Regions from separate parts of the Novosphingobium gossypii genome, predicted to be linked through region 3. Evidence: riboswitches for the same ligand, from Rfam matches in the RefSeq annotation. Region 3 holds a riboswitch; each other region holds the start of a gene.
The links. A riboswitch is a leader RNA that binds a small molecule or an ion and turns the genes downstream of it on or off. The one in region 3 is predicted to bind cobalamin.

Region 1 (3,271 bases), on a different contig from region 3:
ATCTGGACGACGCCGCTCGCGACCGCCTTTTCGCGGGTGCCGCCATCGAATTCTACGGGCTGGGATGATGCGACCATGACGATGCCCGAACTTCCCGGAAAGCTGGGCTTCGGTTCCGCCGCCATCGGCAATCTCTATCGCCCGGTGACGGAGGGGGACGCGCGAGCTGTGGTTGAGGCGGCCTGGGCGGCGGGCCTGCGGTATTTCGACACGGCTCCCCACTACGGATTCGGCCTCAGCGAGCGTCGCTTGGGCGATGCGCTGGCCGTGCTGGACCCGAACGGCACCGCGGTTATTTCCACCAAGGTCGGTCGGCGACTGGACCCGGTCCCGGACGCGGACCTTGGCTCGGTGCGGCAGGGCTTCGTCTCTCCCGAACCCTTCGAGAGCGTGTTCGACTATGGCTACGATGCCGTCATGCAGTCCTTCGAGGACAGCCTGAAGCGGCTGCGGCGCGGCAGGATCGACATCCTGCTGGCCCACGACATCGGTCGCTATGCCCATGGCGATGGGCACGCATCACAGATGCGACGTTTCCTAGACGGCGGCCTGCGCGCCATGCACGAACTGCGGGACGGGGGCGCGGTGAAGGCCATCGGGCTGGGCGTCAACGAAACCGCAGTGTGCGAGGAAGTGCTGCAGCATACCGACCTCGACGTGATCCTGCTGGCGGGGCGCTATACCCTGTTGGAACAGTCGCCGCTGCACCGCCTGTTTCCGCTTTGCGCCAGCCGGGGGGTGCGGATTGTCGCCGGGGCGCCATTCAACTCGGGGATATTGGCGCGGGGCGTCCGGGGCGGCTCTCCGGCACCTTACGAATATGGCGCGCCGCCCGCCGCCGTGGTCGAAAAGGTAGGCCGGATCGAGGATATCTGTGCCGACTTCGGCATCCCTCTGGCCGCGGCGGCGCTGCAGTTTCCGCTGCGTCACCCGGTGGTGGAAGCGGTGGTGCCCGGCGTCGCCTCGCCCGCCGAACTGAACGCCACCACCACGCTGGCCGCCACCCCGATCCCGGAGAACTTCTGGGCCGCGCTGGAGGCGCAGGGGCTGACAAGCGGCACTTGAAGCAGCCCTCGCTGCGCTTCGGCGCGTTTGAAATCAACAAAGCCGCTTGTTGTCGCGATGCGATTGCACTAGGCGTCACGCGCCGGGGATCGCTCCCCGGTCGATCGCGCCGGTGTCCCGAAAGGGACTTAATAGGGAACGTGGTGCGGACGCCTTCCGCTGTGAAGGCCGTCCAAATCCGCGGCTGTCCCTGCAACTGTAAGCGGTGAGCGCGATGCATATGGTCGGCAGGGCAAGGCGCCCATGCCGCAGCCACTGGGCCGGACGCTGAAACAAGCGAGGCCTGGGAAGGCCGTGCATCAAGCGATGACCCGTGAGCCAGGAGACCTGCCGGCGTTCGGTCGCTCTTGCCCTGGTCCAGGGGATGGCCGCGGCACGGTGAACTCCGTTTGAGCGACAGGAAGCTGGCGGTCGGACCGTCGACGGCATGGTTTTGCCGGGCGTCTTCGCGCGCCCGGAACCCGTGCATTCGCAACCGTTACAGGGCTACCTGTAACGGTATCCGACCGTTCTCGAACTTGTTGGCCACCGGCAGATCGTGCTGCCGGTGTCGCCGTCGCTTGAGGGGAACGAAGTGCGAAGAAGGACAGGCAGCAGGTCTGTAAGATCCATGGCCGGAAGGCTTCATGCCTGGCTGGGGCTGACGGTCGGCCTCGTGCTGTCAATGTGCGGGCTGACGGGGTCGTATCTGGCGTTCTATCAGGAGATCGAACGCATCGCCCTGCCCGCGCTGCAATCATCGCCCGGCGTCAGGCCGCACAGCTACGAGGGCGTCTACCGCGCACTGCACAAGATGGAGGCGCCGGAGCGGGGGGACTGGAACATCGAACTGCCCGCCGAAGGCGGCGTAATCACCAGCCGCCTGCCCGGTCACGGCGGCCAGCGCATGGTGTCGCTCGATCCTGCGACGTTGACGGTCGTGCGCGACGTGCGCTGGGGCGGGACCGTTTCGACGTGGCTTTATGAACTGCATTATCGGCTGCTAATGGGACGCACCGGCGCCACCGTGATGGGCATTGTCGGGCTGGCGGTCATGGCCCTGCTGATTCTGGGCACGGTGCTGTGGTGGCGGTCGGGGCGGTCGCTGCGCAGTCGGGTGGCGTTGCGGGTCGGCGGTCCGCTGGAGCGCACGATCCACGACGCGCACCGCCTGCTGGGCATCGGCAGTCTGGGGCTGCTGCTGATCGTGGCGGCCACGGCCACAGCGATGAGTCTGCCCTGGCAAGTCAGGCCGCTGCTGCAGATGTTTTCTGCGCCCTCCCCGCTGCCAAAGCCCGTTTCCGATCCAGAGCACGGCAGGCCGCGCATCCCCGTCGATGCAGCCCTCGCCGCCGCGCGCGCCGCACGTCCGGACGCCGATCTGCGCTGGATCAAAGTGCCGTCGAGGGCCGAGGGCGCTTATGAAATCCGCTTCTGGCAAGCGGGAGAGCCGGGCACGCGCTTTCCCAAAAGCCAGATCTGGGTCGATCGTTACGATGGCCGGGTGCTGGCGATCCACGATGGCCCGCGAGATTCCGCCGGGGATCGCATCCAGGCCTGGTTCTACCCGCTCCACAGCGGCGAGGTGTTCGGCCTGGTCGGGCGCATCATCGTGGCGCTGCTGGGGCTGGTCCCGGCGGTTCTCTTCATCACCGGGCTGATCCGCTGGCGTGGCAAGCAGGCCCGCCTTTCGGCCCATCGCCAGCGGTCGCAAGCAGCGGTTCACCGCAAGGTTTCAAATTAAGACAGGGGGAAATCCAATGGTAATAATTACGTCCGTTTCTCACACGGCGCTGGCGCTGTCCATGCTTGGCATGATGACGGCATCGCCCGCCATGGCCAACGAAGAGGATACCGCGCCCGGCGATACCATCATCGTCAGCGGCGCACGCGAGATCGTGCTCGACACACCTTCGCAGACCGGTTCGCGCCTGAACCTGACCGTTCGCGAAACGCCTGCGACGCTCGACGTGCTGACGCAGGACCGGTTTCTGGAACGTGGTCTGCGCACCTCGAACGAGGCACTGAACAGCGCGCCGGGCGTCACTGCCATCGACACCGGCGGCTCGCCCGGCACTGTGTCGAGGCGCGGCTTTGGCGGCAATTCCGTGTCGCACAACTACGACGGCATCCACCAGCCATCAACGATGACATCGCGCAACTTCGACAGCTTCGCCTTCGACCGGATCGAGGTGCTGAAGGGCCCCGGGTCCGTGCTGTACGGCGA
Region 2 (3,271 bases), on a different contig from region 3:
ATGAACCGCGCCAAGATCCAGCAGCATGTCGTGTCCGGCTCGATCTCGGGCGATTTCGGTCAGTTCTTCGAACTGCCGGGCGGTCCGGTCGGGTTCGCGCTGGGCGGCGAATATCGCAAGGAAAAAAGCCAGTTTACCCCGGATGCGCTGCTGCAGCAGGGGGCACTGGCCGACTTCTCGCTGCAGTTGCCGGAACGCGGCAGCTTCGACGTCAAGGAAGCCTTCGCGGAGCTTTCGGTGCCGGTCCTGAAGGAAGTACCGTTCGCCTACAACCTGAGCTTCGGTGCGGCGCTGCGCCTTTCCGATTACTCGACGGTGGGCAAGACCACCACCTGGAAGGTCGATGGTACTTACGCCCCGATCCGCGACGTGACTTTCCGCGGCACGTGGTCCGAAGCCGTGCGCGCGCCGAACATCTCCGAACTGTTCGCCCCGCGCAACGGCGGCTTCTCGTTCATCAGCGATCCGTGCGACCCGGTGTTCATCGGCGAGGGCACCCAATACCGCGTGGCCAACTGCCAGGCGACGCTGCAGGCGGCGGGGCTTTCGCCCGCTCAGATCGCGGCGTTCAACCCCGAAAACGATCCGGCGGCAACGGTCAGCCTTCCCGGTTTCTCGGGCGGCAACCGCAACCTGCAGGAAGAGACCGCGCGGACCTGGACTGCCGGCGTGGTTGTGCGCCCCAGCTTCATCCCCGGGCTGGTCGCTTCGTTCGACTGGTACGACATCAAGCTGAAGAACGCGATCAACACGCCCACCGCCGAAGAAATCGCGGAACTTTGTGTCGATCAGCCGACGCTGGACAACGTTTACTGCTCCAACATCACGCGCACCCCCGGCACCGGCTATATCTCGGATTGGTTCGTGCAGCCCCAGAACGTCGCCAATTTCCGTACCTCGGGCGCCGACATCAAGCTGAATTATGCGTTCGACACGGCGCGGGCCGGATCGTTCGGCGTGACCCTGGTGGGCGGCTACCTCAACAAGCTTGAGTTCATCCCGACGCCGGGCGCGACAGTCGATGTGGACCGCGAGGAATCGTACTATCCCAAGTGGAACGCGACCGCGGACGTGACCTGGAAGCTGGACAAGCTGACGGTGAACTACGGTGTCAGCTGGTTCAGCAAGACGCGCCGCTACACGATCGAGGAACTGGCCGCCAACCCAGACATCTCCGATCCCAGGTATTTCCGCTACAAGGAAAAGTGGCAGCACGACATCTACGTCGCCTATGACGTGGATGAGCGTTTCCGCTTCTTCGTCGGCGCCAACAACCTGTTCGACCAGGAACCCTCGATCGCGTCCACAAACTACCCGATCAGCTTCGTGGGCCGCTACATGTACGCAGGTGCCAAGGTCACCATGTAGCATCGGCCTTCGGGCGGCTCGCAACGGCGGCCGCCCGGACCCTGGTTCATTCGCGACGGAATCGGTTGGTCACCGCGCAAGTTCGTTGTAAGGCGCAGGTCCGGCTGCGGAGCGATCCGTTGGCCGGACATGATCGTGCCGGTGCCCTTCACGGGGCTTAATCGGGAATGCGGTGCGGGGGCCTGGCTCCCAAATCCGCGGCTGTCCCTGCAACTGTGAGCGGATAGCGCGATGCACTCGCCTCCTTCAGGGAGGCAGCCACTGGGCCGCAAGGTCCGGGAAGGCGTGCATCAAGCTGTGACCCGCGAGCCAGGAGACCTGCCGGCGCACTGGTCGCTCTTGCCTTGGTCCAGGGGATGGTCACGGCACGGTTGTTCTTCCGTCTGGGCGACGAAGCGGTGCGGCCGGGGCTGCACGTGCGCGCGTCGCCGGGTGCCTTTTGCGCCCGCCCGTCGGCCCGCGTCGGTCGGCGTCTGCCGATAAGCCCCGTCCCTTGGTTCGGCCCGGCGCGCGGGGTGGGTTGCCTGTGACGGCGCAAGGAGAAGGACAGGTGCGGGGCTGGTGCCCCGATGCCTGGCATCCGATGATGGCCGGGGACGGACTGCTGGTACGGGTAAAGCCGCATCTGGGCCGGATGAGCGCTGTCGAGGTGCAGGCCCTGTGCGAGGCCGCGCTGGCTTACGGTAACGGCCAGATCGACCTGACCCGTCGCGCCAACTTCCAGATCCGCGGCGTTGAGGAGGCCTGTTGGCCGAGGCTGCTGGAGCAGCTTTGCGCTGCCAACATCGTCGACGGTGATGGGGAGCAGGAAAGCCGCCGCAATATCCTCGCCGCGCCGGACTGGCGGGCAGGCGACGACACCGCGCGCATCGCTGGCGAACTGCGCGATCGGCTGCAGGAGTTTTCGCAGCTTCCGGGCAAGGTGGGCTTCGTCATCGACGCGGGCGAAGGTCTGGCGCTGGCGTGCGAACCCGGCGATTTCCGGATCGAGCGCGCCGGTGACGGCAGCCTGCTGCTGCGCGCGGACGGACGGGATCGGGGTGTTACGCTGCGCGTCGGTAGCGAGGTCGATGCTTTGCTGGCCCTGACGCGCTGGTTCGTCGACAGTGGCGGCGCGGCGGCACGGCGGATGGCCCGGCACGATACGCCGCTTCCCGACTGGGCCGCTGGTGACGCCCGTCCCGCCCCTGCGCTGCCGGCCATCCTGCCGGGTGAGCGGCCCGGCGGGATCGTCTTCGGCGTGCCCTTTGCGCGGATCGAGGCGCGCGTGCTGCTGGACCTGATGCGGACGCCGGGCGTCACCGGGCTGCGTCTGACGCCGCGGCGTATGCTTTTCGTCGAGGGCGCGACTTTGCCAGACATTCCCGGTCTTACCACCGATCCCGCCGATCCGCTGCTGCGCGTCGATGCCTGCCCGGGCGCACCCGTCTGCCCGCAAGCCAGCGTGGAGACGCGCGATCTGGCGCGGCTGCTTTGCACGAGCGTGCAGGGCGGCCTGCATGTTTCCGGCTGCGGCAAGGGGTGCGCCCGTTCGCGCCCCGCCGACGTTACCGTAGTGGGCCACAATGGCCGTTACGACCTTGCCTTCGCTGCCCGCGCCGATGCCGAACCGCTGTACCGGGGGTTGGACAGCGCCGAAATCCTCGTCCTCCTTGGAGCTTCCTGATGCCGCATGTCTACGAGAAGGACGGCGCCGCGATCTATCGCCAGTCCTTCGCCATCATCCGCGCCGAGGCCGATTTGATGCGCTTCGACAGCGATGAAGAGCCTGTCGCCGTCCGCATGATCCATGCTGCGGGGATGGTCGGGCTGGAAGCGCATATCCGCTTCTCGAACGGTTTTGCACGCGCGGCACGCCGGGCTCTGGCAGGGGGCGCACCGATCCTGTGCGATGCGCGCATGG
Region 3 (3,271 bases):
CGTGGCGGTGAAGGTGTTCGGCGAGAACTTCAACGCGATGAACGCCACCGCCGAGAAGATCGCAGGCGTGCTTCGCCGCACGCCGGGCGCTGCCGACGTGAAGGTGGAGCAGACCACGGGCCTTCCCATGCTCGACATTCGCGTCAACCGCGACGCCATGTCACGGCTCGGGGTCACGGCGCAGGATGTGCAGGACATCGTCACTGCGACACTCGGTGGACGCGAGGCTGGCATGATCTTCGAAGGCGACCGCCGCTTCCCGGTGGTGATCCGTCTCTCCGAAACCCAGCGTTCGGACATCGGGCTGCTCCAGCAGGTGCAGGTTCCGGTTTCCTCCAGCGGGGCCGGCCTGCAGTTCGTGCCGCTCTCCAGCATCGCGGATATCAGCGTCGTCGATGGGCCCAACCAGATCAGCCGGGAGAACGGCAAGCGCCGTGTCGTCGTTCAGGCCAACGTGCGTGGCCGTGATGTGGGCAGCGTGGTCGCCGATGCGCAGGCTGCCATCGCCAGAGATGTCCGCCTGCCTGCAGGCAGCTATCTGGAATGGGGTGGCCAGTTCGAGAACCTCGCTTCCGCACGCGACCGCCTGCAACTCGTGATCCCGGCCTGCTTCGCGCTGATCCTTCTTCTGCTTTACGGCGCGCTGGGATCGGTACGCGATGCTGCGATCGTGTTCACCGGAGTGCCCTTGGCACTAGTGGGCGGCGTGCTGCTGCTGTTCCTGCGTGGCATGGACTTTTCCATCGCCGCAGCCGTTGGCTTCATCGCGCTATCGGGCATCGCGGTGCTCAACGGCCTTGTCATGGTCTCCTCGATCCAGGACCTAATGCGCAAAGGCATGGATCGGGCAGAAGCCGCTCGAACCGGGGCTATCCAGCGCCTGCGTCCGGTCGTCATGACCGCGCTCGTTGCCAGCCTCGGCTTTGTGCCGATGTCGTTGGGAACGGGTGCAGGCGCCGAAGTGCAAAAGCCGCTGGCCACGGTTGTCATCGGCGGGCTGATCTCGGCCACGCTGCTGACGCTGTTCGTGTTGCCTACGCTCTATGCGCGGTACGGTCGCAAGGACGTACCGCTCGGTGAACCGCAGCGCCAGCCCGATGGATCTAACGTCGCGCCGAAGGCTCACTGATGGACTGTGGGAGGAAGTCGCCCAATGAATGGTTTCCTCCCCAGCCATTGAGGAGAAGGAACTTGATGATGGTGATCAATGCGCTGCGTTTGCTGGCCTAAAGGAATCCTATCAAATCGGCGTGGCCCGTGCTTAGGGGCACTGCTCCGGCTTACGCCGGAAAGGTCGGCTTCCTGGCAAATCCCGCTTGCGCGCAGTGCGCTCTCCGGCTAGCTCGTCTCATCCGTTTTCCCCGTGAGGGATGGCGGACAAGATCGCGCCGGTGCCTCGAAAGAGGCTTAAAATGGGAACACGGTGAGAGGGTTGCGATCCTCGAATCCGAGGCTGTCCCTGCAACTGTAAGCGGTGAGCGAGATACACATCACGCGGCAGGGCAAGGGCCCCTGCCGTAGCCACTGGGCCGGACGCTAAATCCTGCGAGGCCTGGGAAGGCCGTGTATCAAGCTATGACCCGCGAGCCAGGAGACCTGCCTGCGTCCGGTCGCTCTTGCTTTGGTCCAGGGGATGGCCAGGGCACGGTGTTTCTCCGTCTGAGCGACGAACCAGCGGCAGGGGCCGCACGGTGCGCTGAGCGGTCGTCCCTTCGTTATGGGCGCCCGGCCGGTCGGTGCGCCGGCCGTTCGTGAACGGCAGACCCCTGCTCCGGATCGCATGGCGCTCGACAGGGGGATAAGATGAAGTTCGCTACAATTTCGCACACGGCGCTTGCCGTGGCGCTTGGTCTTGCCTGGAGCACGCAGGTTTGTGCCGAGGAAACCGGTGAAGATCAGGCCATCGTTGTCACCGGCACCAGCCTTGAAGAAACGCTGCCGCAAGAGCTTTCCCGCTACGGCAACGACGTGGTGACCGTCAGCGAAACGCAGATCAAGGGCAGCGGCGCGGTAGACGTGGTCAAGGCGCTGGAATCAGTACCTGGGCTCTACATTCGCGCCCGTAACGGGCCGTTCACCTACGTCGATGTGTCGCTGCAGGGTTCGCGCACGCAGGACGTGCTCTGGACGATGGACGGCATCCGCCTCAACAACCGCCTCTATGGCGGAACATCGCCCAACGACACGCTTGCTGCCAGCATGATCGAGCGTATCGAAGTGCTGCGCGGCGGGGAAAGCCTGTTCTACGGCACGCAGGCTTCGGCGGGTGTCATCAACGTGGTGACGCGCGGCTTTACCGACGATTTTAACGGCCAGGTCAATGCCTCCGTGGATTCCTGGGGCGGCACCACGGTAGATGGCTACTTGCGCGGCGCGGCAGGCAACCACCGCTTCGTGGCCTATGCTTCGCATAACCGGTCGGAAGGCTACACGCCTTACAGCGCCTATCAGCCCAGCCTCACCGATCGCCACCTCGGCTACGACTTGTGGTCGGCTGGTCTCAAGTACCAGTACGACCTCGCCCCCGATCTGGTGCTCAATGCCCAGTACCAGCACACCAAGGCCAACCTCGACAACCTCTCGCCCACGCGCATCCGCGAGAGCCGCAACGATCGCAACGAGGAAATCGCCAGCGTCCGCCTCGATTACACCGGCAGCGACGCCGTGCAGTTCTTCCTCAAGGGCTATTTCCATGACTGGAAGACGGCCTACGTCCAGATCCGCAATTCGCTTCCCGACCTGCAACCGCAAGTGATCTACCCGGCAGGCACGTTCTGGGGCTATCGCGATTGGGGCGGCAGCGCGGTGGTCAAGCTGCATCTCCATCCCGGCCTCGAGTACCTGCTGGGCTATGATTTCCAGAACTTCAGCGGGCGTGATGACGTGCTGCTGATCGCGCCGACCAGCGAGCAGGTCCATGCCGGAATCTTCCAGGTCCGTACCACCGACGAGATTTCCTCGAAGGGCCGCCTTGCCGCGGGCCTGCGCTACAACCGCACGGACGGGGCGAAGAAGACGATCTGGAACCTGTCCGGCCGCTACGACTTTGCCGACGCGCTCTATGTCGAGGCGAACGGCGGCACCTCCTTCGTACTTCCCGACGCCTCGCAGCTTTATGGCAACGACCCCTGCTGCGAGATCGGCAACCCGAACCTGAGCCCGGAGCAGAGCCTCAACCTCAACCTTTCCGCGGGCGGAATTTTCCCGGCAGGCGCGGTCACGCTGGGCTGGAAAGCGACCTACTTCAATCGCCGCATCACCAACATGATCG

Region 1: another riboswitch for cobalamin. It lies ahead of GGR40_RS07530 (PepSY-associated TM helix domain-containing protein); the one in region 3 lies ahead of GGR40_RS21895 (TonB-dependent receptor plug domain-containing protein).
Region 2: another riboswitch for cobalamin. It lies ahead of GGR40_RS13350 (cobalamin biosynthesis protein CobG); the one in region 3 lies ahead of GGR40_RS21895 (TonB-dependent receptor plug domain-containing protein).

Annotation. Positions count from the first base shown of each region.
Region 1 is NZ_JBNPXM010000002.1:464,576-467,846, forward strand. Features, by position in the region: gene GGR40_RS07520 (amidohydrolase family protein) at 1-68, shown strand, start outside; gene GGR40_RS07525 (aldo/keto reductase) at 76-1,065, shown strand; cobalamin riboswitch at 1,159-1,414, shown strand; gene GGR40_RS07530 (PepSY-associated TM helix domain-containing protein) at 1,676-2,788, shown strand; gene GGR40_RS07535 (TonB-dependent receptor) at 2,805-3,271, shown strand, end outside.
Region 2 is NZ_JBNPXM010000006.1:216,849-220,119, reverse strand. Features, by position in the region: gene GGR40_RS13355 (TonB-dependent receptor plug domain-containing protein) at 1-1,368, shown strand, start outside; cobalamin riboswitch at 1,491-1,708, shown strand; gene GGR40_RS13350 (cobalamin biosynthesis protein CobG) at 1,919-3,034, shown strand; gene GGR40_RS13345 (precorrin-8X methylmutase) at 3,034-3,271, shown strand, end outside.
Region 3 is NZ_JBNPXM010000023.1:14,335-17,605, forward strand. Features, by position in the region: gene GGR40_RS21890 (efflux RND transporter permease subunit) at 1-1,129, shown strand, start outside; cobalamin riboswitch at 1,373-1,618, shown strand; gene GGR40_RS21895 (TonB-dependent receptor plug domain-containing protein) at 1,804-3,271, shown strand, end outside.